DNA from 2 places in the Bradyrhizobium sp. HKCCYLR20261 genome. Region 1 is predicted to be linked to the other one. Evidence: predicted binding sites of a transcription regulator. Region 1 holds the regulator's gene; the other holds the start of a gene.
What was found. Region 1 encodes HrcA, which represses chaperone genes, less so after heat shock. Its sites were predicted from a motif close to GTTAGCACTCNCNNNNNGNGAGTGCTAAC; they were not measured.

Region 1 (11,083 bases):
CGGCGAGCACGGCGGAGGGGCCGGGCAGTGCCGTGACCGAGTGGCCCGCGTCACAGGCCGCGCGCACCAGCTTGTAGCCGGGATCGGAGATCAGCGGGGTTCCGGCGTCGGACACCAGCGCGATCGCCGCGCCCTCGGCCAGCCGCTGCAGAATCTTCGGCCTGACGGCCTCGGCATTGTGCTCGTGATAGGCGGCGAGCTCCGCGGACAGGCCGTAGCGCTCGGCGAGACGCCGGGTGATTCGCGTGTCCTCGCAGAAGATCATGTCGGCGCCGGCGAGCGTGTCCAGCGCGCGCAGGGTGATATCGCCGAGATTGCCGATCGGGGTTGCCACGAGATGCAGCCCCGGACGTGCCCTGGACGCCGCAACGGCCTGCCCCGCCACCAGATAGGTCGGCGTGCTGGAAGATTTGCCGTCACCCGGCGGCGTGTTCGGGATTGCGTTGGCGCCCATCGCGGTAATTTAAAGGGCGCGTCGCGGGAATGCCATAAGGGAACGATCGGGCGGGCGGGTCGAAGTTCCCGGCCGCGTATGCCGTTCATCGCAGCTTCAAGTTCGAACCCGCACAAATCCGGTGTTGCGTGAGAGCAGGGGATAGCGCGTGCAAAACGCCGAATTGATCCGCCGTGTGGCGCTGACAGCCTTTTGTTTTGCTTAACTATTCGTCGACAATATGAGTGAATCAGCACGGCCTGGGGGGCGTGCGTTTGGGGAACTTCTGGCCGTAACAGGCCGAACGAAGAGATGCCATGGTGGGCCCGCGTGATCCCAACTCTCTCCGTCCGGGACCCCATGGGGTTGCCCGGCGAACGGCGCTGGGTCTGATCCTGGGCGCGCCGATCCTGTCGGCGTGCTCGAGCGTGCAGAACCCCTTTGAGCAGGCGACGGCGCCCGCCGGCCCGCCGCAACAGCCGGCGGTGGCCGGCAACGGCCAGGTCAAGGTCGGTCTGATCCTGCCGCTGTCGGCGTCCGGCAATGCCGGCGTCGCGGCGCAGTCGATGAAGAACGCCGCCGAGATGGCGCTCGCCGAGTTTCAGAACCCCAATATCCAGCTTCTGATCAAGGACGATGCCGGCAGCCAGCCGGGTGCGCAGCAGGGCGCCCAGCAGGCCTCCGACGAGGGCGCCGAAATCATCCTGGGTCCGCTGTTCGCCGGATCAGTCCCCGCGGTGGCCCAGGTGGCGCGAACCCGCAACATCTCGGTGATCGCCTTCTCGACCGATTCGAGCGTCGCCGGGCGGGGCGTCTATCTGCTCAGCTTCCTGCCGGAATCCGATGCGACGCGGATCGTCGACTACTCCGCCGGCGTGGGCAAGCGCTCCTTCGCGGCGCTGCTCCCCGACAATGCCTATGGCACCGTGGTCGAAGGCGCGTTCAAGACCGCCGTCAGCCGGCGCGGCGGACGCATCGTGGCGTTCGAGAAATACTCCGGCGACCGCGCCGGGCCGGCGCGCACCGTTGCGCAGGCGCTCGGCGGCGCCGATGCGTTGCTGCTCGCCGATGACGGCGAATCGGTTGCGGCCACCGCCGATGCGCTGACCGCGGCCGGCGCGAACCTGCGCAACATTCAGCTGCTCGGCACCGGGCTGTGGGACAATCCGCGCGTCTATGCCAGCGCCAGCCTGCAAGGCGGCCTCTATGCCGCGCCGGACCCGTCCGGATTCCGCGCCTTCGCCGGGCGCTACCGGACGCGCTTTGGCGGCGACCCCGTGCGCACGGCGACACTGGCCTATGATGCGGTGGCGCTGGTCGCCGCGCTGGCGCGCACCCAAGGCGCGCAGCGTTTCGCACCCGATGTCCTGACCAATGCCTCCGGCTTCGCCGGCATCGACGGGCTGTTTCGCTTCCGCAGCGACGGCACCAATGAGCGCGGACTCGCCGTGATGCGCGTCGCCTCGGGTGGTGGTCAGGCCATCGCCGGCGCACCCAAGAGCTTCAGCGCCACTTGAGAGAGTGCGCCGTCAGGCCGCGAGATCGGCGACGACGGCGTCGAGCACCGGGAAGCCGTCCTGGGTGACGCGCAGCCGTCCGTCCGGCTCGACCGCGATGGCGCCCTCCTCGCGCAGCAGCGCAATGCGGCGCGGATCGAGTGTGCGGCCTGAGATCGCGGCATAGCGCTGGGGATCGATACCTTCGCGCAGGCGCAGCCCCATCAGCAGGAATTCGTCGGCGCGCTCCTCGCTGTTGAGGAGGTCGTCGGTCATCACGCCGTGCCCGTTGGATTCGACCCGCATCAGCCAGGCCTCCGGCCGCTTGTCGGTCGCGGTCGCGTGCCTCAGACCGTCGATGTCGAGCCGCCCATGCGCGCCCGGGCCGATGCCGGCATATTCCTGGCCGCGCCAGTAGACCAAATTGTGCTGGCACTCCGCGCCAGGCCGCGCGTGATTAGAGATCTCGTAGGCCGGCAGCCCATGGCGCGCGCAGACCTCCTGCGTGACGTCATACAGCGTCCGCGCGAGCCCTTCGTCCGGCGTCTTCAGCTTCCCGGCGGCGTGCAGCCCGAAGAACGGCGTACCCTCTTCGATCGTGAGCTGGTAGAGCGACAGATGCTCGGCCGCCTCGCCGATCGCGCGGTTCAGCTCCTCGGTCCACATCGCCGGCGTCTGGTCAGGCCGCGCGTAGATGAGATCGAACGAATAGCGGTCGAACGCGCCGCGTGCGATGGCGACGGCCTTCATCGCCTCTTCGGCCGTGTGCAGGCGTCCCAGCATCTTCAGCGACGCATCGTCCATCGCCTGGACGCCGAGCGAGACGCGGTTGACGCCGGCCGCGCGGTAGCCCGCAAAGCGCGTCGCCTCGACGCTGGTCGGGTTGGCCTCCAGCGACACCTCGACGTCAGCGGCGACGCGCCAGTGCTTGCCGATCGCATCGAGAATGGCGCCGACCGTCTGCGGCTGCATCAGCGACGGCGTGCCGCCGCCGAGAAAGATCGAGGTGACGGTGCGTGGTCCGGTCCGCGCCGCCGTGGTCGCGATCTCCCGGGCGAAGGCGCGCGCGAAGCGGTCCTGGTCGATGGCGGCATGCCGGACGTGGCTGTTGAAGTCGCAATACGGACATTTCGACAGGCAGAACGGCCAGTGCACATAGACGCCGAACGCTTCGCTGTCAGCGCTGCTCAAGACAGATCTCCGCGAGTTTCACGAAGGCGCGGGCACGGTGCGACAGGCCGAGGCCCAGCGGCGGCAGGCCGTGCTTCTCGATGCTCGTCATCTCGCCGAAGGTCCGGTCATGTCCTTCGGGCAGGAACATCGGGTCATAGCCGAAACCGGCAGTGCCGCGCGGCGGCCAGACCAGGGTGCCGTCCACCCGCGCCTCGACCTCCTCGACGTGTCCGTCCGGCCAGGCGACGCACAGCGCCGAGACGAAATGCGCGGTGCGCTTGTCGGCGGTGACAGCGCCGCGCTCCTGCAGCAGGCGCTCGATCTGCGCCATCGCCATGGCGAAATCCTTGGTCGGTCCGGCCCAGCGCGCGGAATAGATGCCCGGCGCGCCGTCGAGCCCATGGACGACGATCCCGGAATCGTCGGCGAAGGCCGGCAGCTGGGCGGCCTCGGCCGCGGCCACCGCCTTGATGCGGGCGTTCGCCTGGAAGGTGTCGCCAGTCTCCTCGGGTTCGCCGAGCCCGAGTTCGCCCGCCGAGACGGCCTCCACGCCATAGGGCGCCAGCAACTCGCGCATCTCGACGAGCTTGCCGGAATTATGGGTCGCAATGACGATGCGGCCGGTGATCGGGCGGTGCGGGCTGCTCACGCGACCGCCATCTTCTGCAGGTCGACCAGGCGGGCGACGCCCTTGCGGGCCAGCGCCATCAGCGCCAGGAACTCGGCTTCCGTGAACGGGGTCTTCTCGGCCGTGCCCTGCACCTCGATGATGCGGCCGTCGCCGGTCATGACGAAATTGGCGTCGGTCTCGGCCTCGGAATCCTCGGCATAGTCGAGGTCGAGCACCGGCGTGCCGTTGTAGATGCCACAGGAGATCGCGGCGACGTTGGCGCGCAGCACCTCGGCCTTGAGCATGTTCCGCGTCTTCATCCATTTGATGCAGTCGGCCAGCGCCACCCAGGCGCCGGTGATCGAGGCGGTGCGGGTGCCGCCGTCGGCCTGCAGCACGTCGCAATCGACCGTGATCTGGCGTTCGCCGAGGGCCTCCAGGTCGATCGCGGTGCGCAGCGAGCGGCCGATCAGGCGCTGGATCTCCACGGTGCGGCCGGTCTGCTTGCCGGCCGAGGCCTCGCGGCGGGTCCGTTCGGAGGTGGCGCGCGGCAGCATGCCGTATTCGGCCGTGATCCAGCCCCGGCCCTGCCCCTTGAGCCACGGCGGCAGCCGGTCCTCCAGGGTGGCGGTGACCAGCACATGGGTGTCGCCGAATTTCACCAGGCAGGAGCCTTCGGCGTATTTGACGACGCCGCGTTCCAGGCTCACGGGCCGCAATTCATCCGGTGCACGGCGGCTCGGCCGCATGGGTTCTCTCCGTGAATGGAAGGCGCAAGGGGTGTTGATCGGCCTTGTAGGAGCCGGGGCGGGACGCGGCAAGGGCTTATCGGGCCGCGACCCATGACCCGCTTGCCACCGAGCCGCCGCATCGACACATTAGAGCGAGCTGGGAGGAGAGCTTCTGGTGGCCCACCACGATCCGATCAACCTGATGACACCGCCCGCCGGCCTGGCGCAGCTCAACGAGCGCTCGCGCGAGATCTTCAAGCAGATCGTCGAGAGCTATCTGGCGACCGGCGAGCCGGTCGGCTCGCGCAACATCTCGCGGCTTATCGCGGTTCCCCTGTCGCCGGCCTCCGTGCGCAACGTGATGGCCGATCTCGAACAGCTCGGCCTGATCTATGCCCCGCATACCTCGGCCGGGCGGCTGCCGACGGAAGCGGGGCTGCGCTTCTTCGTCGACGCCCTGATGCAGGTCGGCGACATGACCGAGGCCGAGCGGCAGTCGATCCAGAGCCAGCTCGCCGCCGTCGGCCGGGCGCAATCGGTCGAGGCGGCGCTGGACGAGGCGCTGACGCGGCTGTCGGGCCTCACGCGTGCTGCCGCCGTGGTGCTCACCGCAAAATCCAACACCCGGCTCAAGCACATCGAGTTCGTGCGCCTGGAGCCCGAGCGCGCGCTGGTGGTGCTGGTCGGCGAGGATGGGCAGGTCGAGAACCGCGTGCTGGCGCTGCCCCCCGGCGTGCCGTCGTCGGCGCTGACCGAGGCGTCGAACTTCCTCAATGCGCGGATCCGCGGGCGCACGCTGGCCGAGGCCCGTCTCGAACTCGAGACGGCACTGGCGGCCGATCGCGCCGAACTCGATCAGCTGACGCAGAAGGTGATCGCGGCCGGTGTCGCGAGCTGGTCCGGCGGCGACAGCGACGAACGCCAGCTCATCGTGCGCGGTCATGCCAATCTGCTCGAGGATCTGCATGCGCTCGATGATCTCGAGCGTGTGCGCCGGCTGTTCGACGATCTCGAGACCAAGCGCGGTGTCGTCGATCTGCTCGGGCGCGCGGAAAGCGCCGACGGCGTCCGCATCTTCATCGGTTCGGAGAACAAGCTGTTCTCGCTGTCGGGCTCGTCCACGATCGTCTCGCCCTATTCGGATGCAACGGGCCGTATCGTCGGCGTGCTCGGCGTGATCGGTCCGACCCGGCTGAACTACGCCCGCGTGATTCCGACCGTCGACTATGCGGCGCGACTCGTCAGTCGCTTGTTCGGTGGTTGAAACGTAACATGGTTAACCCGTCCGGCGCGGCGCAAGACCCCGCCGCTCGACCCCGCGCTTGATTTTCGCGGCTCAAAGCACGATATCCCGCCCGACATCCCCAAACCGCCGAACTTGCGAGAAGTCTGTCCATGACCGATCCCGACCTGCACAAGAATGATCCGGAAAACCCGGCGCAGGCCAGCGAACCCGTCGTCTCGAAACCCTACATCATGCCCGATGATCCCGAGACCGGCTCGGCCGAGGCCCTCGCCAAGGAAGCCGCCGACGCGCGGGACAAGATGCTGCGCACGCTGGCGGAGATGGAGAATTTGCGCAAGCGCACCGCGCGCGAGGTCGCCGACGCGCGCATGTACGGCATCACCGGCTTCGCGCGCGACGTGCTCGACATCGCCGACAATCTGCAGCGTGCGCTCGATGCCGTGCCGGCCGAGACCCGCGCCAATGCCGATGCGGGCCTGAAGTCGCTGATCGAGGGCGTCGAGCTCACCGAGCGCTCGCTGCTCAACACGCTGGAGAAGAACGGCGTCAAGAAGTTCGACCCGACGGGCCAGAAGTTCGACCCGAACTTCCAGCAGGCGATGTACGAGGTGCCGGATCCGTCCGTACCGTCGGGCACCGTGGTGCAGGTCGTGCAGGCCGGCTTCATGATCGGCGAGCGCGTGCTGCGCCCGGCCCTGGTCGGCGTGTCCAAGGGCGGCGCGAAGGCCGCGCCCGCGGCGAGCAACGATCAGTCGAATAGCGCAGCCTGAGTTTGAACGAGCGGTCCACGCGCGGACTGCTCCATGCAAAAACGCAAAAAAGCCACCGGCGGTACCGGTGGCTTTTTCGTTTACTGGAGCTCCGATGAGCTTGGACCCGCTCAGCCCCTCGGCTGGATGCCGTCGCGCACGGCGCGGAAGCGCGGGAAGGCGGCCGACCACTGGTCGCGCGGCGCGCTGCCGATGATCCGCAAGGTGCTCGGGCCGCTGAAGCGCAGCCACTGCACCACGGTCACCGGCGTATTGTCCTTGCCGCTGACCGCATCGATACGGGTCTCATAGGCCGGCAGGCCGTCGATGCGGATCGGCTCGGACATCGTGATTCGCGCCTCACGGACGCCGGGAATCGTGGTGGCCGCCTGCTGCGCGACGCGGGCGCGGTCGCCCGCTTCGGGCGCGACGCCGGCGACCAGCCCGATCACCACGAAGGGCGCGGCCTCGAAACCCTTCTCCTCGTCGCTGTCGCCGAGGATCAGCGCGCCCGGTCCGAGCGTGCGAACGGTCTTGAAGCCGGAGAGCTCGGTGACCTTGAACGGCATGATCCCAAGCTGCTCGTCGACCGGCACGTCCTTGCGGACCACGGCCGAGGCAAACATCTGGCGCACGGCGTCGTCGGTGTAGATCTTGCTCGCCGTTTCCGGCACCTGCACCGCGACATAGCCGGAGAAGCCGCTGCCGGGCAGGATCATCGAATAGCGCCGCACCGGCGTCGCGCCGTCGCGCCCGTTCTCGACCGTGTAGTAGGCGGTGCCCGCCGATGTCTCGATGCTCTCCGGCTTGATGTTGCCAGTGCCGCCGGGATTGGCGGTAAAGGCGTTCTTCACCTCGCCATAGGCGGCCGCCGGCAACTCGGTCAGCAGCACCTTCACGCTCTGGTCCTCGGTTTCGAAGCCGGAAAAATTCTTGGCCTTGCCGAGGCCGACCAGCGGCGCAAGCCCGATGCGCACACCGGGCGGGAAGATGGCATCCGCAGCCAGCGCCGGTCGCAGCAGCGAGATCGAGACCAGCGCCACGGCGAGAAGTCGGAAGAGCGTCATGAGGAAACTGCCTCGTTCAATGGACCAGTTCGACGGCCGCCATCCCCCGGTCACGACCATCCTCGAAAGAGACGCCTTTTAGCGGGTTTGCCGCGCCGGGGACAGGTCGGCAGGGTGCGACGTGAAGTTCCGGCCCAGCATCGTGATCGATCCGCGCTCGATTATGGCTTTGCTAAGGATGTTTGACGGTGCCGGAGGGCGGCGGCTTGGCCGCCGCGATTGGTGTCTGGCGCATCATTTCGCGGCACGTCCGGGCCATCCGCCAGCCTGCATGGAAGTCTTGCATGGAAGTCTTGGGCCCGTCGTCTGACCTCCGCCGGTGGCGACGATCCGGACGCGGGAGAATCCGCGGTTTTTTCCGCGCGCCCGAGCCTCCTCCGGTCCTTGCGGGTGCCTCCCCCCCTCCTATATGACGCTCATCGTCGCAATATCGCGAGCATTTGATCTGAGGGGGTTTTGGATGGGGGCGCCGTCAGGGCCCCACCCAACCTGCCGCAAAAAGAAGGATATGAGACCATGGGAAAGGTCATCGGGATCGATCTCGGCACCACGAATTCGTGCGTGGCCGTCATGGACGGCAAATCGTCGAAAGTCATCGAGAACGCCGAGGGCATGCGCACGACGCCGTCGATCGTCGCCTTCAGTGACGATGGCGAGCGGCTGGTCGGCCAGCCGGCCAAGCGCCAGGCCGTCACCAACCCCGAGCGCACCTTCTTCGCAGTGAAGCGCCTGATCGGCCGCCGCTACGACGACCCGATGGTCGAGAAGGACAAGAAGCTCGTCCCGTACAAGATCGTCAAGGCCGGCAACGGCGACGCCTGGGTCGAGGCCGACGGCAAGACCTATTCGCCCTCGCAGGTCTCCGCCTTCATCCTGCAGAAGATGAAGGAGACCGCGGAAGCCCATCTCGGCCAGAAGGTCGACCAGGCCGTCATCACCGTCCCCGCCTATTTCAACGACGCCCAGCGCCAGGCCACCAAGGACGCCGGCAAGATCGCCGGTCTCGAGGTGCTGCGCATCATCAACGAGCCGACCGCGGCCGCGCTCGCCTACGGCCTCGACAAGACCAAAGCCGGCACGATCGCGGTGTATGACCTCGGCGGCGGCACCTTCGACGTCTCGATCCTGGAGATCGGCGACGGCGTGTTCGAGGTGAAGTCGACCAACGGCGACACCTTCCTGGGTGGCGAAGACTTCGACATGCGTCTGGTCAGCTACCTCGCCGACGAATTCCAGAAGGAGCAGGGCATCAACCTGCGCAACGACAAGCTGGCTCTGCAGCGCCTCAAGGAGGCGGCCGAGAAGGCCAAGATCGAGCTGTCGTCGACCACCCAGACCGAGATCAACCTGCCCTTCATCACCGCGGACCAGTCCGGTCCGAAGCATCTGACGATGAAGCTGACCCGCGCCAAGTTCGAGGCGCTGGTGGCCGACCTCGTCGAGAAGACCATCGAGCCGTGCCGCAAGGCGCTGAAGGATGCCGGCCTCACCGCCGGCGAGATCGGCGAAGTGGTGCTGGTCGGCGGCATGACCCGCATGCCGAAGATCCAGGAGATGGTGAAGCAGTTCTTCGGCAAGGAGCCCCACAAGGGCGTCAACCCCGACGAGGTGGTGGCGATCGGTGCCGCCATTCAGGCCGGCGTGCTGCAGGGCGACGTCAAGGACGTGCTGCTGCTCGACGTGACCCCGCTGTCGCTCGGCATCGAGACCTTGGGCGGCGTGTTCACCCGCATCATCGACCGCAACACCACGATCCCGACCAAGAAGAGCCAGGTGTTCTCGACCGCCGAGGACAATCAGAACGCGGTCACCATCCGGGTCTTCCAGGGTGAGCGCGAGATGGCGGCCGACAACAAGATGCTCGGCCAGTTCGACCTGATGGGCATTCCGCCGGCGCCGCGCGGCATGCCGCAGATCGAGGTGACGTTCGACATCGACGCCAACGGCATCGTCAACGTCTCGGCCAAGGACAAGGCCACCGGCAAGGAGCAGCAGATCCGCATCCAGGCCTCGGGTGGCCTGTCGGAAGCCGACATCGACAAGATGGTCAAGGACGCCGAGGCCAATGCCGCGGCCGACAAGAAGCGCCGCGAGGCGGTCGACGCCAAGAACCATGCCGACGCGCTGGTGCATTCCACCGAGAAGGCGCTGGCCGAGCATGGCTCGAAGGTCGCCGACACCGAGCGCCGCGCCATCGAAGACGCCGTCAGCGATCTGAAGGAAGCGCTGAAGGGCGACGATGCCGAGGCGATCAAGGCCAAGACCAACACCCTGGCCCAGGCCTCGATGAAGCTCGGCGAGGCCATGTACAAGCAGCAGGCCGAGAGCGATGCGGCCCGCGACGCCGCCAAGGATGATGTGGTCGACGCGGAGTTCACCGAGGTCGACGATGACAAGAAGAAATCTGCTTAATCGACGGTAGAGGCTGATAGCCATGACCCCCATGCCAAAGAGCGCAGCCAGCGTCTCGTTGGATGGGGGTCATTTTCTTTGAACCGGCGCGCGGCGTGCGCGCGAGCCGTTGAGGTCTGACGATGTTCGGGCGGGTTTGATTGATGTCCACCAAGCGCTGCTACTACGAGACCCTGGAAGTCGAGCGCGACGCCGACGAGACCAAGCTGAAGTCGGCCTTCCGCAAGCTCGCGATGAAATGGCATCCGGACAAGAATCCGGGCGATGCCTCCAGCGAGGTCAAGTTCAAGGAGATCAACGAGGCCTATGAGGTGCTGCGCGACGCCGACAAGCGCGCCGCCTACGACCGCTACGGCCATGCCGCGTTCGAGCAGGGCGGCGGCGGTGGCCCGCACGGCTTCGGCGCCGGTTTCGCCTCGTCCTTCTCCGACATTTTCGAAGACCTGTTCGGCATGGCCGGACAGCGGCGCGGCGGGACGGGGCGCGAGCGCGGCGCCGACCTGCGCTACAATATGGAGATCACGCTCGAGGAGGCGTTCCTCGGCAAGACCGCGCAGATCGAGATCCCGGTTTCGGTCACCTGCGAGCCTTGCTCCGGCACCGGCGCCAAGGCCGGCACCAAGCCGAAGACCTGCGCGATGTGCGGCGGCGCCGGCCGGGTCCGCCAGGCGCAGGGCTTCTTCACCTTGGAGCGCACCTGCCCTGGCTGCCATGGCCGCGGCCAGATGATCGAGGATCCCTGTCCGTCCTGCTCCGGCACCGGCCGGGTGACGCGCGACCGCACGCTGTCGGTCAACATTCCCCAGGGCGTCGAGGACGGCACCCGCATTCGTCTCGCCGGCGAAGGCGAGGCCGGCCTGCGCGGCGGCCCGCCGGGCGACCTCTACATCTTCCTGTCGCTGACCGGCCACGAGTTCTTCCAACGCGACGGCGCCGACCTGCACTGCCGGGTGCCGATCTCGATGGTGACCGCGGCGCTCGGCGGCGAGTTCGAGGTGCCGACGATCGACAGCGGCAAGACCAAGGTGAAGATTCCCGCCGGCACCCAGTCCGGCCGCCGCTTCCGGATCGCCGCCAAGGGCATGCCGGTGCTGCGCTCGCGCCAGACCGGCGACATGTATGTCCAGGTCGTGGTCGAGACGCCGCAGAACCTCACCAAGAAGCAG
Region 2 (11,083 bases), on a different contig from region 1:
GGCGATGAGTTGGTATTGTCCGCGATACGGCGCATCGTCGCCACGGGCACGACGGGTCTTGATGATCAGGACCAGCTCGGGCGAAGGCTCCTTACCCTCCTTCATCCAGCTCACGGCGAGCCTGATCTCCCGATCGTCGGACCAGGACTGGGTCAGATGCCCGGCCTCGAAGCTGACCCGGCGGACGGCCTGCGGCATCCAGGACATCTTGAACTCGGCTTCGCCGCCGAACCCGCTAATCCCGCTGCCGATCGAACGTCCGGCCGAGCCGTGCAATTCGACGTCGATGGCCTTGTCCTTGGCGTAGCAGATCACCGTGCTGCTGGCGCGTGCCGACACGGTCGCACCAACGACAAGCATCGCAGCAAGGGCGATGCTCACGCCCCGTCCAGTCACGGCCATTCCAAACATCCTCGAGGCTCGATTGCATACCGTGCATTGGTCGTCGGATGGCGGCGTCCGGTTTGACGGACAATCAGGCAGCGCCAGACGACAAACGCCGCCCTGACAGGGCGGCGCTCATGTCCTCGTGGACGTCCTGCAGGCTGCGCTCACACCAGGCTCGCGCGCGAGGCCTTCGGCCAATCCCCGGCCGAGCCGGCGCCTTGCAGTTCGGCCGCCAGCCGCCGCTCGACGAACCGGCGCTCATGATCGGCGAGCTTGGTCGCAAGCAACCGGCGATAACGCCGCACATTGGCTTCGCGGGAAAACCGCAGACGGGCGGCCGGCCGCATCCGGACGGCTGACGGGCCGGGCGCATGCTCACCCGCAGCAGCGTCGGCCTCGACATCGACCCGCGGCACGATGCGCATGGCCGCCCCGCCGCGCGGGCGTGGCGGCTGATCCTCGCGGTCGAGCTGACGCAGCGCGCCGAGAATGTCGGACAGGCGGAGCGGATGGACGAGCCCTGGAATCTTGCGCAGGCCGGGCTGCGACTCCACGGCGTACATGTCCGACGCCCAGGACGACAGGATCAGCCGCTTCTCGGCCCTGGACAGCTTCACGTCGTTGATCAGGTCGGCCGGAGATTCGTAATGCGAGACCGGATGGAAACCGGCTCCGGCTGCGGTAGTCGAAACACGATGCTCGCTCATGGCGTCTCTCCTCCTCAACTCCTTTCACAAGAGACTGATGGCATCGCGACGCGGGCGACAAGGCGTCCCCGCGTCGCAGGTCAAAACGCGTCAGGCCGCCTTCTGCTGCGCGATCTGCTCCACCTGTGCGGTGCCGATGGCGATGCGGCGCGGCTTCATGGCCTCGGGGATTTCGCGCACCAGCTCGATCCGCAGCAGGCCGTTGTCGAAGGTCGCTGACGTCACCTGCACATAGTCGGCGAGGTTGAACTGCCGCTTGAACGGGCGCGACGAGATGCCCTGGTAGAGGTACTCGCGGCCCTCCTTGTCGGCCTTGCGCCCCTCCACGGTCAGCACGTTGTGCTCGGCAGTGATGCTGAGCTCATCCGGCGCAAATCCGGCAAGCGCCAGCGAGATCTGATAGCGGTCGTCGCCGAGCCGCTCGATGTTGTACGGGGGATAGTTGTCCTCGACGGCGCGCTGCGTCTCGTCGAGCATGTCGAACAGGCGGTCGAAGCCGATCGTCGAACGCCACAGCGGGGTGAAGTCGTAGGTCCTCATAGCCAAGTCCTCCTGGGAGCAAGATGGATACAAGGAGCGCCGAGCCGATGCAGGACAAACTGTGTTGTCCAGACACCCGGTCAGCGCCCAGATCGTCAACCGGGCCCGGACGGCACCCGGCGCCGCCGGAGCGGCGACAAACGAATTAGAAAATTCAGTGCGGGATTCAAGAGGGCTCGTGCGGATTTTTTGTCGCGATTTCTCGCGGCGCAAAAGCGTGTCAGGCGGCGACGGCGGACAACCGCTGCAACCGCATCGTCGCCTCGCGGAGCACGCTGACGAGGCGGTCGCGCTCGCGCTGATCGATGTCGCCGCGCGACAGCACCGCCTGGCAATGCGCCACCACGCGCTGTTCGCTCTCGATCAGGAAGCGGGTCAGACGCCGGGGATCCCCCATGCTCATGACCGCGGTGGGGTTGGGCGGCGGATGATCGTACTGCCACGCTGGCATGATCGGCCCTGCGAGCTTTTGCTGCCTGCGCTGCTGATGAGACCGGGGCGGCGCGACAGCGCGCAACCACACCTCCCGTCGACCGTCGGCCCGCCCGGCCACGGCAGCGATTGTGGCCGGTTCTGGACGGATTGCGGTCGTGACAGGGATTGATAGCTGCGCGTTGTGGCCGATCCACGACCAGCGCTGCGGCAATGAGTTGTTTGTCCGGATTATTTGTTGCCGGGGCGGGCCGGCGGCCTGCCGTCCGCCCCGGCGTCACGATCAGTAGTCCATCGCCGGGGCAGCGCCGGCTTCGGCCTTCTTCGGCTTGTCGGCCACCAGCGCCTCCGTGGTGATCAGGAGCGAGGCGACCGAGGCCGCATCCTGCAGCGCGGTGCGAACCACCTTGGCCGGGTCGATCACGCCGGCCTGCACCAGATCCTGGTACTCGCCGGTCGCGGCGTTGAAGCCCCAGCTATAGGTATCCTTCTCCAGCAGCTTGCCGACCACCAGCGAGCCGTCGTCGCCGGCATTCTGCACGATCTGCCGCACCGGCACCTGGATCGCGCGCCGGATGATGTCGACGCCGGCCTTCTGGTCGGAGTTCGCGGTCTTGACGCCGTCGAGCACCTTGGTCGCTCGCAGGAGCGCTACGCCGCCGCCGGGCAGGATGCCCTCCTCCACCGCGGCGCGGGTGGCGTGCAGCGCGTCGTCGACGCGGTCCTTGCGCTCCTTGACCTCGACCTCGGTGGCACCGCCGACCCGGATCACCGCGACGCCGCCGGCGAGCTTGGCCAGCCGCTCCTGCAGCTTCTCGCGGTCGTAGTCGGAGGTGGTCTCCTCGATCTGCAGCCTGATCTGCTGCGTGCGGGCCTCGATGTCCTTCTTCGCGCCGGCGCCGTCGACGATCGTGGTGTTCTCCTTGTCGATCACCACCTTCTTGGCGCGGCCGAGCATCGACAAGGTCACGTTCTCCAGCTTGATGCCGAGATCCTCGGAGATCGTCGTGCCGCCGGTGAGGATCGCGATGTCCTCCAGCATGGCCTTGCGGCGATCGCCGAAGCCCGGCGCCTTGACGGCCGCGATCTTCAGGCCGCCACGCAGCTTGTTGACCACCAGGGTCGCCAGCGCCTCGCCCTCGACGTCCTCGGCGACGATCAAGAGCGGCTTGCCGGACTGCACGACGGCTTCGAGCAGCGGCAGCATGGTCTGCAGGCCCGACAGCTTCTTCTCGTGGATCAGGATGTAGGGATCCTCGAGCTCGACCCGCATCTTCTCGGAGTTGGTGACGAAATACGGCGAGACATAGCCGCGGTCGAACTGCATGCCCTCGACCACTTCGAGCTCGGTGTCGAGGCTCTTGGCCTCCTCCACCGTGATCACGCCCTCATTGCCGACCTTCTGCATGGCCTCGGCGAGGAAGCGGCCGATCTCGCTGTCACCATTGGCAGAGATGGTGCCGACCTGCGCGATCTCGTCATTGCTGGTGATCTTCTTGGCGTGCGCCTTGAGATCTTTCACGATCGCGTCGACGGCGAGATCGATGCCGCGCTTGAGATCCATCGGGTTCATGCCGGCGGCGACCGACTTCGCGCCTTCCTTGACGATGGCCTGGGCGAGCACGGTGGCGGTGGTGGTGCCGTCGCCGGCGAGATCGGCGGTCTTCGAGGCCACTTCGCGCACCATCTGCGCGCCCATGTTCTCGAACTTGTCCTCCAGTTCGATCTCCTTGGCGACCGTCACGCCGTCCTTGGTGATGCGCGGCGCGCCGAACGATTTCTCGATCACGACGTTGCGGCCCTTGGGACCGAGCGTGACCTTCACGGCATTGGCGAGGATGTCGACGCCGCGCAGCATGCGGTCGCGCGCGTCGGTGGAAAACTTCACGTCCTTGGCAGCCATGTTCATCGTCTCCTTTCTCTAATGACTGTCAGTTCTGAGGGTTAAGCGGCTTTCTTCGCCGCGACGGGCGTATCGATGATGCCGAGCAGGTCGCTCTCCTTCATGATCAGGAGATCCTTGCCGTCGATCTTCACCTCGGTGCCCGACCATTTGCCGAACAGCACGCGGTCGCCGGGCTTGACGTCGAGCGGCACGAGTTGCCCCTGCTCATTCCGCGCGCCAGGGCCCGCGGCGACGATCTCGCCCTCCTGCGGCTTCTCCTTGGCGGTGTCGGGAATGATGATGCCGCCCTTGGTCTTCTCCTCGGCATCGATACGGCGCACGAGCACGCGGTCGTGCAATGGACGGAAATGCATGCACATCCTCCTTCACAAGATCAGCGATGTCATAAGCCCCGGGTCCCATGAGGCCCCCGGGCGAGCAACGACCTAGGAAAGCCGAGATTTTCGTTCAAGAGGGTCACGAAAAATTTTTGGCACTCGGCGGGAACGATTGCCAGGACGGCTTGACCGCGGCTGCCGTCCTGACCAGTTCTACGGGCGCCAAAAACCGTCCCCTTCCGTCGAGGAAAAAACGATGCAGCTTCTGCGTTGTGTCCGGCCTTTGGTCCTGCTGCCGGCGATCGTGCTCTCCCTCCTGACAGCCCCTGCCCTCGCCCAGATCCCCGACCTTAAGCTCGGCCGAGTGCCGACGCTCGCGCCGCTGGTCAAGGAGGTGACGCCCGCCGTCGTCAACATCTCGGTCGAAGGCAAGGTCCGGCAGGACAATCCGCTGTACCAGGACCCGCTGTTCCGCGATTTCTTCGACGTGCCCAAGCAGGTCGAGAAGCAGATCAGCGCCACCGGCTCGGGCGTCATCGTCGATGCGGCAAGGGGCTATGTGATGACGGCCAATCATGTCGTCGAGCACGTCACGACCGCGCAGATCCGCACCAAGGACGGCCGCAAATTCTCGGCACGCCTGGTCGGCCGCGACCCCGCCACCGACATCGCGCTGCTGCAGATCAAGGACCCGAACGAGTTGAAGGCGATCGCGCTCGGCGACAGCGACGCGCTCGAGGTCGGCGACTTCGTAATCGCGGTCGGCAATCCCTTCGGCCTCGGACAGACCGTCACCTCCGGCCTCGTCAGCGCGCTCGGCCGCACCGGCCTCGGCAAGCAGGGCTATGAGGATTTCATCCAGACCGATGCCGCGATCAATCCCGGCAATTCCGGCGGCGCGCTGATCAATCTGCGCGGCGAGCTGGTCGGCATCAACACCGCGATCATCTCGCCGGGCGGCGGCAATGTCGGCATCGGCTTCGCCGTGCCGATCAACATGGCGCGGCGGGTGATGGAGCAGCTGGTCGCCAATGGCCGGGTCGATCGCGGCCGCATCGGCGTCACCCTGCTCGACCTGGACTCGCCCGCCGATGGCCGCGTGATCGGCGCGCGCGTCGCCGACGTGGCGGCAGGCTCCCCGGCCGAGCGCGCCGGCCTGCGCAAGGGCGACGTCATCGTAAAGGCCAACGACATGCCGGTGCGCAGCGCCACGCAGGTTCGCAATCTCATCGGGCTCACGCCGGTCGGCCAGCGCGTCCGGCTCGTGTTCGAGCGCGACCGCGCACTCGGCAATGCGACGGTCGAAGTTGCTCCGGTCGCAGAGGAGCGCGCGCGGGTGCGGACCTCGGGCTGAGGGGCCATTTTCAACCTTCAGTCCCCGGCGGAGACGAACACGACGTGTAGTAAATTTTTACCGCACATCAAGCATGGAACGAGACGCGGATACCTCCCTAAACGGCTGTTAAGTGCTGCCGCGCTTAGTGCGCCCGGGTGGAGGGTGTGCAATGCGGACTGATGGGCTGGCGTTCAGTTTGCCACGCTGGCGCGTGACGCGGTGGCTGGCGGATCCGGGACATGAGGTGTCCGCGGACATCCGCCTCGCCTTGACCGGCGAGCTCTACGGCTGCTGGTCGGTGTTTGCCGGCGGCGCCATCAACACGGTGGCCGTCGCCGCGGCGCTCGCGCTGCGCACGCCGACCTCCCTTTTCATCACCTGGTTCTTGCTCGAAGTCGCGATCTGCCTGTCACGCCTGATCGTGATGATCATAGCCTATCGCCGCGCGCGCCGGCAGCTCTCGACCCCGACCGACATCCACATCCTGCTCGCGGTCGCCTGGAGCGCCAGCGTCGGCTTCGGTGTCGGCATCAGCCTCGCGTCCGGCGACTGGATCGCCGCGTCGCTCACCTGCATCTCCTCGGCGGCCATGGTCGGCGGCATCTGCTTCCGCAATTTCAGCGCGCCGCGCCTGGTCGGCACGATGATCCTGTGCAGCATCGGCCCGGTCATCCCCGGCGTCGCCACCTCGCACGAGCCGCTGCTGTTCGCGATGTATCTGCAGATGCCGGTCTATTTCCTCGCCATGACCGGCGCGGCGTTTCGCCTGAACAAGATGCTGGTCGCGGTCATGCATGCCAAGAGCGAGAGCGACGAGCGCGCCCGGCTCGATCCGCTGACCGGATTGAACAATCGCGCCGGCCTGATCGACGCGCTGCAGCGCCGGCTCGCCAGCAAGCACCATGACGGCCCGGGATTCGCCGTCCTCTATCTCGATCTCGACGGCTTCAAGCCCGTCAACGACACCTTCGGCCACGCCGCCGGCGACGAGCTCCTGATGATCGTCGGCCGGACGCTCAAGGAGATCGTCGCGCCGTCCGACGTCATCGCCCGGATCGGCGGCGATGAGTTCGTCGTGCTCTCCACCGATCCCGCGCTCGATCACGCACTGGCGCTCGGCGATCGCATCATCGAGGTGATGACCACGCCCTTCATCCTTCCGAACGGCGCCCAGGTTCATGTCGGCATGAGCATCGGCATCGCCGCGGCGCCCGACCACGGCACCGATCCGGAGTCGCTGCTGTTTGCGGCGGACGCCGCGCTGTATGAAGCCAAGGCGAGCGGCAAATCGTGCTGGAGATTGGCCTCGGCAGAGGCCAATCTCGCAGCGCTGCGCAAGGTCACGGGCGACCAGCTCACGACGAGGCCGGTCGTGACGGCGGCCTGATTTCAGCCTAGGCGGCCGAGGCGAGCCAGCTGTCGAAATCGATCGCGCCCAGCCGGGCCTGCCCCAGCGGCGTCAGCGACTGGTCATCGATGAGAGCGCCGAAATAGCCGGCCTTGGGATCGGCCACCACCTCCCTTCCATCGCCCGCAGCCCGCAGGCGTCGCGAGACGAAGCTGGCAAAGGGCTGCTTGTCGGGACCGGCAATGTCGATCGTGGCATTCAGCGGCGCCCGCAACACCACGTCGGCAAGCGCGGCCGCGACATCATCGGCCGCGATCGGCTGGAACATTGCCGCGGGCACGACGACCTTCCCGTCGACCGCGCCCGCATCGGCGATGCCGCGGACGAACTCGAAGAACTGCGTCGCCCGCACGATCGTATACGGCAGGCCCGAGGTCTTGATCACCTGCTCCTGCGCGACCTTGGCGCGGAAATAAGCGAGGTCGGTCATTCTGTCGGTGCCGACGATCGACAGCGCGACATGGTGCTTGACGCCGGCGGCCTTGCCCGCGGTGACCAGGTTGCGGCTCGAACGCTCGAAGAAGTCGAGCACGGCAGCCGGGCTGAAATCCGGCGCATTCGAGACGTCGACGACCACGTCCGCGCCTTGCAGCGCGCGGCCGAGACCCTCGCCCGTGACGCTGTTCACGCCGGACTTCGGTGACGCCGGCACCGCGTCATGACCTTGCCCGGCAAGCCGCGCCACCAGCTTCGATCCGATCAGCCCCGTGCCACCGATAACGACAATCTTCATGGCTTCGCCTCCTATGAATTCGAGTGTCATGCCCGCACGAAGGCAAGCAGGTCCGGATTGATCACCTCGTGATGGGTGGTGCACATGCCGTGGGGAAACGTCTCGTAGACCTTGAGCCTGCCGCGCTTCAGAAGCTTGACCGACAGCCGCGCCGACGCATCGATCGGCACGATCTGATCGTCGTCGCCGTGCATCACCAAGGTGGGAACGTCGATCTTCGACAGATCGTCGCTGAAGTCGGTTTCGGAAAACGCCTTGATCCCGTCGTGGTGAGCCTTGGCGCCGCCCATCATGCCCTGGCGCCACCAGTTATGGATGACGCTGTCCGACCGCGTCGCGCCCGGCCGGTTGAAGCTGTAGAACGGGCCGGAGGGAAACTCGGTGTAGAACTGCGTCCGGTTGTCGGCGAGCGCCTTGCGCAATCCGTCGAACACCTCGATCGGCAATCCCCCGGGATTGCCAGGGGTCTTGACCATGATCGGCGGCACCGCCCCGATCAGCACGAGCTTGGATACACGCCCCTGCGGCTGGCCATGACGCGCGACATAGCGCGTCGCCTCGCCGCCGCCGGTCGAATGACCGATATGGACGGCGTCGCGCAAATCCAGGTGCTCGACCACGGCAGCCGCGTCGGCCGCATAATGGTCCATGTCGTGTCCGTCGCTGACCTGCGCCGAGCGCCCGTGACCGCGGCGGTCGATCCCGATCACGCGATAGCCGTTCGCGAGGAAGAACAGCATCTGATTGTCCCAATCGTCGGAGGACAGCGGCCAGCCGTGATGGAACACGATCGGCTGCGCCGTCTTCGGTCCCCAATCCTTGAAAAAAATGTCGACGCCGTCGTTGGTCGTCACATAGGCCATCGTCGCTCTCCTGCACTGATCAGCGGGGCGCCCGACAATGGGCGCGGCGACGGTATTTTTGCCTGGGCGGAGCTTCGGCTCTTGCTTCGGACCGGCTCGGATTGTCGAAAACCGGCGTAACGGTTAGTGAGCGTCCTGCGCGGAGGCGCGTCTGATCGCCGCACGTCCGTTCGACCGCCGCCAGCGGTCCGGACTGAGGCCGACCAGCTTCGTGAACGTCCGGGTGAAGTGGCTCTGGTCGGCGAAGCCCACCTCGAGTGCGATCATTCCCAGAGTGAGCTCGCCCTGCAAAAGCAGATCGCGGGACCGCGCGACCCGACGCTGCAACAACCATTGATGCGGAGCGACACCGACCGACTTCTTGAAGGCCCGCGCGAAGTAGCTCGGCGACAGGTCGAACTCCGAAGCGATGTCCTGAAGCAGGATGTTGCCGGAGAGCCTGGCCTCGATCAGATCGCAGGCACGGCGCACCTGCCAGGCGGCCAACCCGCCCGGCAACAGCGGCGCCGGTTCGCCGCAGCCACCATATGTTCGCACCACATGGGCAGCGATCGTCATCGACAAATGATCGACAAACAGCCGGTTGGCCTCATCAGGCCGTCCCAACGCCTCGCTCATCGCATGGCTGAGATGGCGCATGGTCGGGTCGTCGACGCCCACCGCCGGCTCGTAGGACAGTTCGCCGACGGATGCCATGAACATCTCGCGGGCCGTGACGTCGATGACCTCGCGTGACAGACGATAAAAGATCGAATGAAACGGCTTGTCGATGACATAACAGGGCGCCCGCTTCATGTCGTAGAGATAGGTGCCGCCGGCGAAGATGTCCTTCTTGGCTACCGCCCGCCCGTTCTCCCAGCATTCGCATTCGGGATAGTCGCGAAACTTGACGCTGACCATGTAGGCGTCGTCAGGCGGAAGCGGGTCTGACAGGCCCCTCTGCGGGTTGTCCGACCGGCATTCTGCGGACTCCAACGCGCTGTCGGCGAACGCCCGAGTGACGAGCGTCGGCGCCTGTTCGAGCCGCAGACCCGCCTTCAATCGCTTGCCAAAAATCTCGCTTTCGGCCATGGCGCCTTTCCTGCCGACCAGGGTTGTATGGTACCCTGATCGGGCGGGAAAGGAGGAGCCCCGTTGTCGCAGCGGCCGCATGTCGGAGACGCGGGCCGCTGGAGTTCCATGACGGCTACCGCGGCATCTCCGCGAGCGCGGCGAGGATGCGGGCCCAGGAGCGGATGCCCTTGTGGTAGCTCTTGAGGTCGTACTTCTCGTTCGGCGAATGGATGTTGTCGTCGTCGAGACCGAAGCCGACCAGCAGCGAGTCGAGGCCGAGCGTCTTCTTGAAGTCGGTGACGATCGGGATCGAGGCGCCCGAGCCCATCAGGATGGTCTCCTTGCCCCACTCCTCGGTCAGCGCCTGCTTGGCGGCGGCGAGCGGCTTCATGGTCCAGTCGAGCGCGATCGCGGCACCGGCCGAATGGTCGCCGAACTCGACCGAGCAGTCGCCGGGAATGCGCGCCGACACGTAGTCGCGGAACGCCTTGCGGATCTTCAAGGGATCCTGGCCTTCAACGAGGCGGAACGAGATCTTGGCATGCGCCAGCGACGGGATCACCGTCTTGGAGCCCTCGCCGATATAGCCGCCCCAGATGCCGTTGATGTCGCAGGTCGGGCGTGAGGAGATCTGCTCGATCAGCAGGCGATCCTTTTCGCCGGCCGGGATCGACAGCCCGATCGGCTTGAGGAAACTCTCCGGCGTCAGGTTCAGCTTCTTCCACTGCTCCAGGACGTCCGGCGGCACGTCCTTCACGCCGTCATAGAAGCCGGGGATGGTGATGCGGCCGTCGGCATCGAACAGTCCGCCGAGCACCTCGGTCAGCACGCGGATCGGATTGCGCGCGCCGCCGCCGAACACGCCCGAATGCAGGTCGCGATTGGCAGCCTTGATCTTGATCTCTTCATAAAGAAGACCGCGCAGCGAGGTCGTGATCGCGGGCGTGTTCGGGTCCCACATGCCGGTGTCGCAGACCAGCGCGAAGTCGGCCTTGAACTCGTCCTTGTTCTGTTCGAGGAACGGCACGAAGTTCTTCGAGCCGACCTCCTCCTCGCCCTCGATCACCACGGTGACGTCGAGCGGCAGCGAACCCGTCACCTTCTTCCAGGCCCGGCAGGCCTCGACGAAGGTCATCAGCTGGCCCTTGTCGTCCTCGGCGCCGCGCGCGACGATGATCTTGCGGCCGTCGGCGTGGTCAGTGACCACGGGCTCGAACGGCGGCCGGTGCCACAGGTCGAGCGGATCGACCGGCTGCACGTCGTAATGGCCATAGAACAGCACATGCGGCTTGGCCGCGCCGTGGCCGTTGCTCTTGCCGACCACAGCCGGATGACCCGCGGTCGGCCGCACCTCGGTGGCGAAGCCGAGCGTCGTGAGATCCTTGGCGAGATGATCGGCCG

Region 2: the regulator HrcA is predicted to act here: its motif matches at 4,441-4,469, upstream of groES (co-chaperone GroES).

The regions. Positions count from the first base shown of each region.
Region 1 is NZ_JBNPUZ010000004.1:187,239-198,321, forward strand. Features, by position in the region: gene rsmI (16S rRNA (cytidine(1402)-2'-O)-methyltransferase) at 1-454, opposite strand, end outside; gene ACQR1L_RS10935 (penicillin-binding protein activator) at 751-1,950, shown strand; gene hemW (radical SAM family heme chaperone HemW) at 1,963-3,120, opposite strand; gene rdgB (RdgB/HAM1 family non-canonical purine NTP pyrophosphatase) at 3,107-3,751, opposite strand; gene rph (ribonuclease PH) at 3,748-4,461, opposite strand; gene hrcA (heat-inducible transcriptional repressor HrcA) at 4,619-5,707, shown strand; gene grpE (nucleotide exchange factor GrpE) at 5,839-6,459, shown strand; gene ACQR1L_RS10965 (hypothetical protein) at 6,570-7,505, opposite strand; gene dnaK (molecular chaperone DnaK) at 8,022-9,917, shown strand; gene dnaJ (molecular chaperone DnaJ) at 10,061-11,083, shown strand, end outside.
Region 2 is NZ_JBNPUZ010000015.1:111,866-122,948, reverse strand. Features, by position in the region: gene ACQR1L_RS27400 (hypothetical protein) at 1-402, opposite strand, end outside; gene ACQR1L_RS27395 (hypothetical protein) at 552-1,094, opposite strand; gene ACQR1L_RS27390 (Hsp20 family protein) at 1,185-1,634, opposite strand; gene ACQR1L_RS27385 (hypothetical protein) at 1,855-2,085, opposite strand; gene groL (chaperonin GroEL) at 2,350-3,969, opposite strand; gene groES (co-chaperone GroES) at 4,011-4,325, opposite strand; gene ACQR1L_RS27370 (trypsin-like peptidase domain-containing protein) at 4,546-5,643, shown strand; gene ACQR1L_RS27365 (diguanylate cyclase domain-containing protein) at 5,795-7,012, shown strand; gene ACQR1L_RS27360 (SDR family oxidoreductase) at 7,020-7,766, opposite strand; gene ACQR1L_RS27355 (alpha/beta fold hydrolase) at 7,793-8,629, opposite strand; gene ACQR1L_RS27350 (helix-turn-helix transcriptional regulator) at 8,753-9,781, opposite strand; gene ACQR1L_RS27345 (M20/M25/M40 family metallo-hydrolase) at 9,816-11,083, opposite strand, start outside.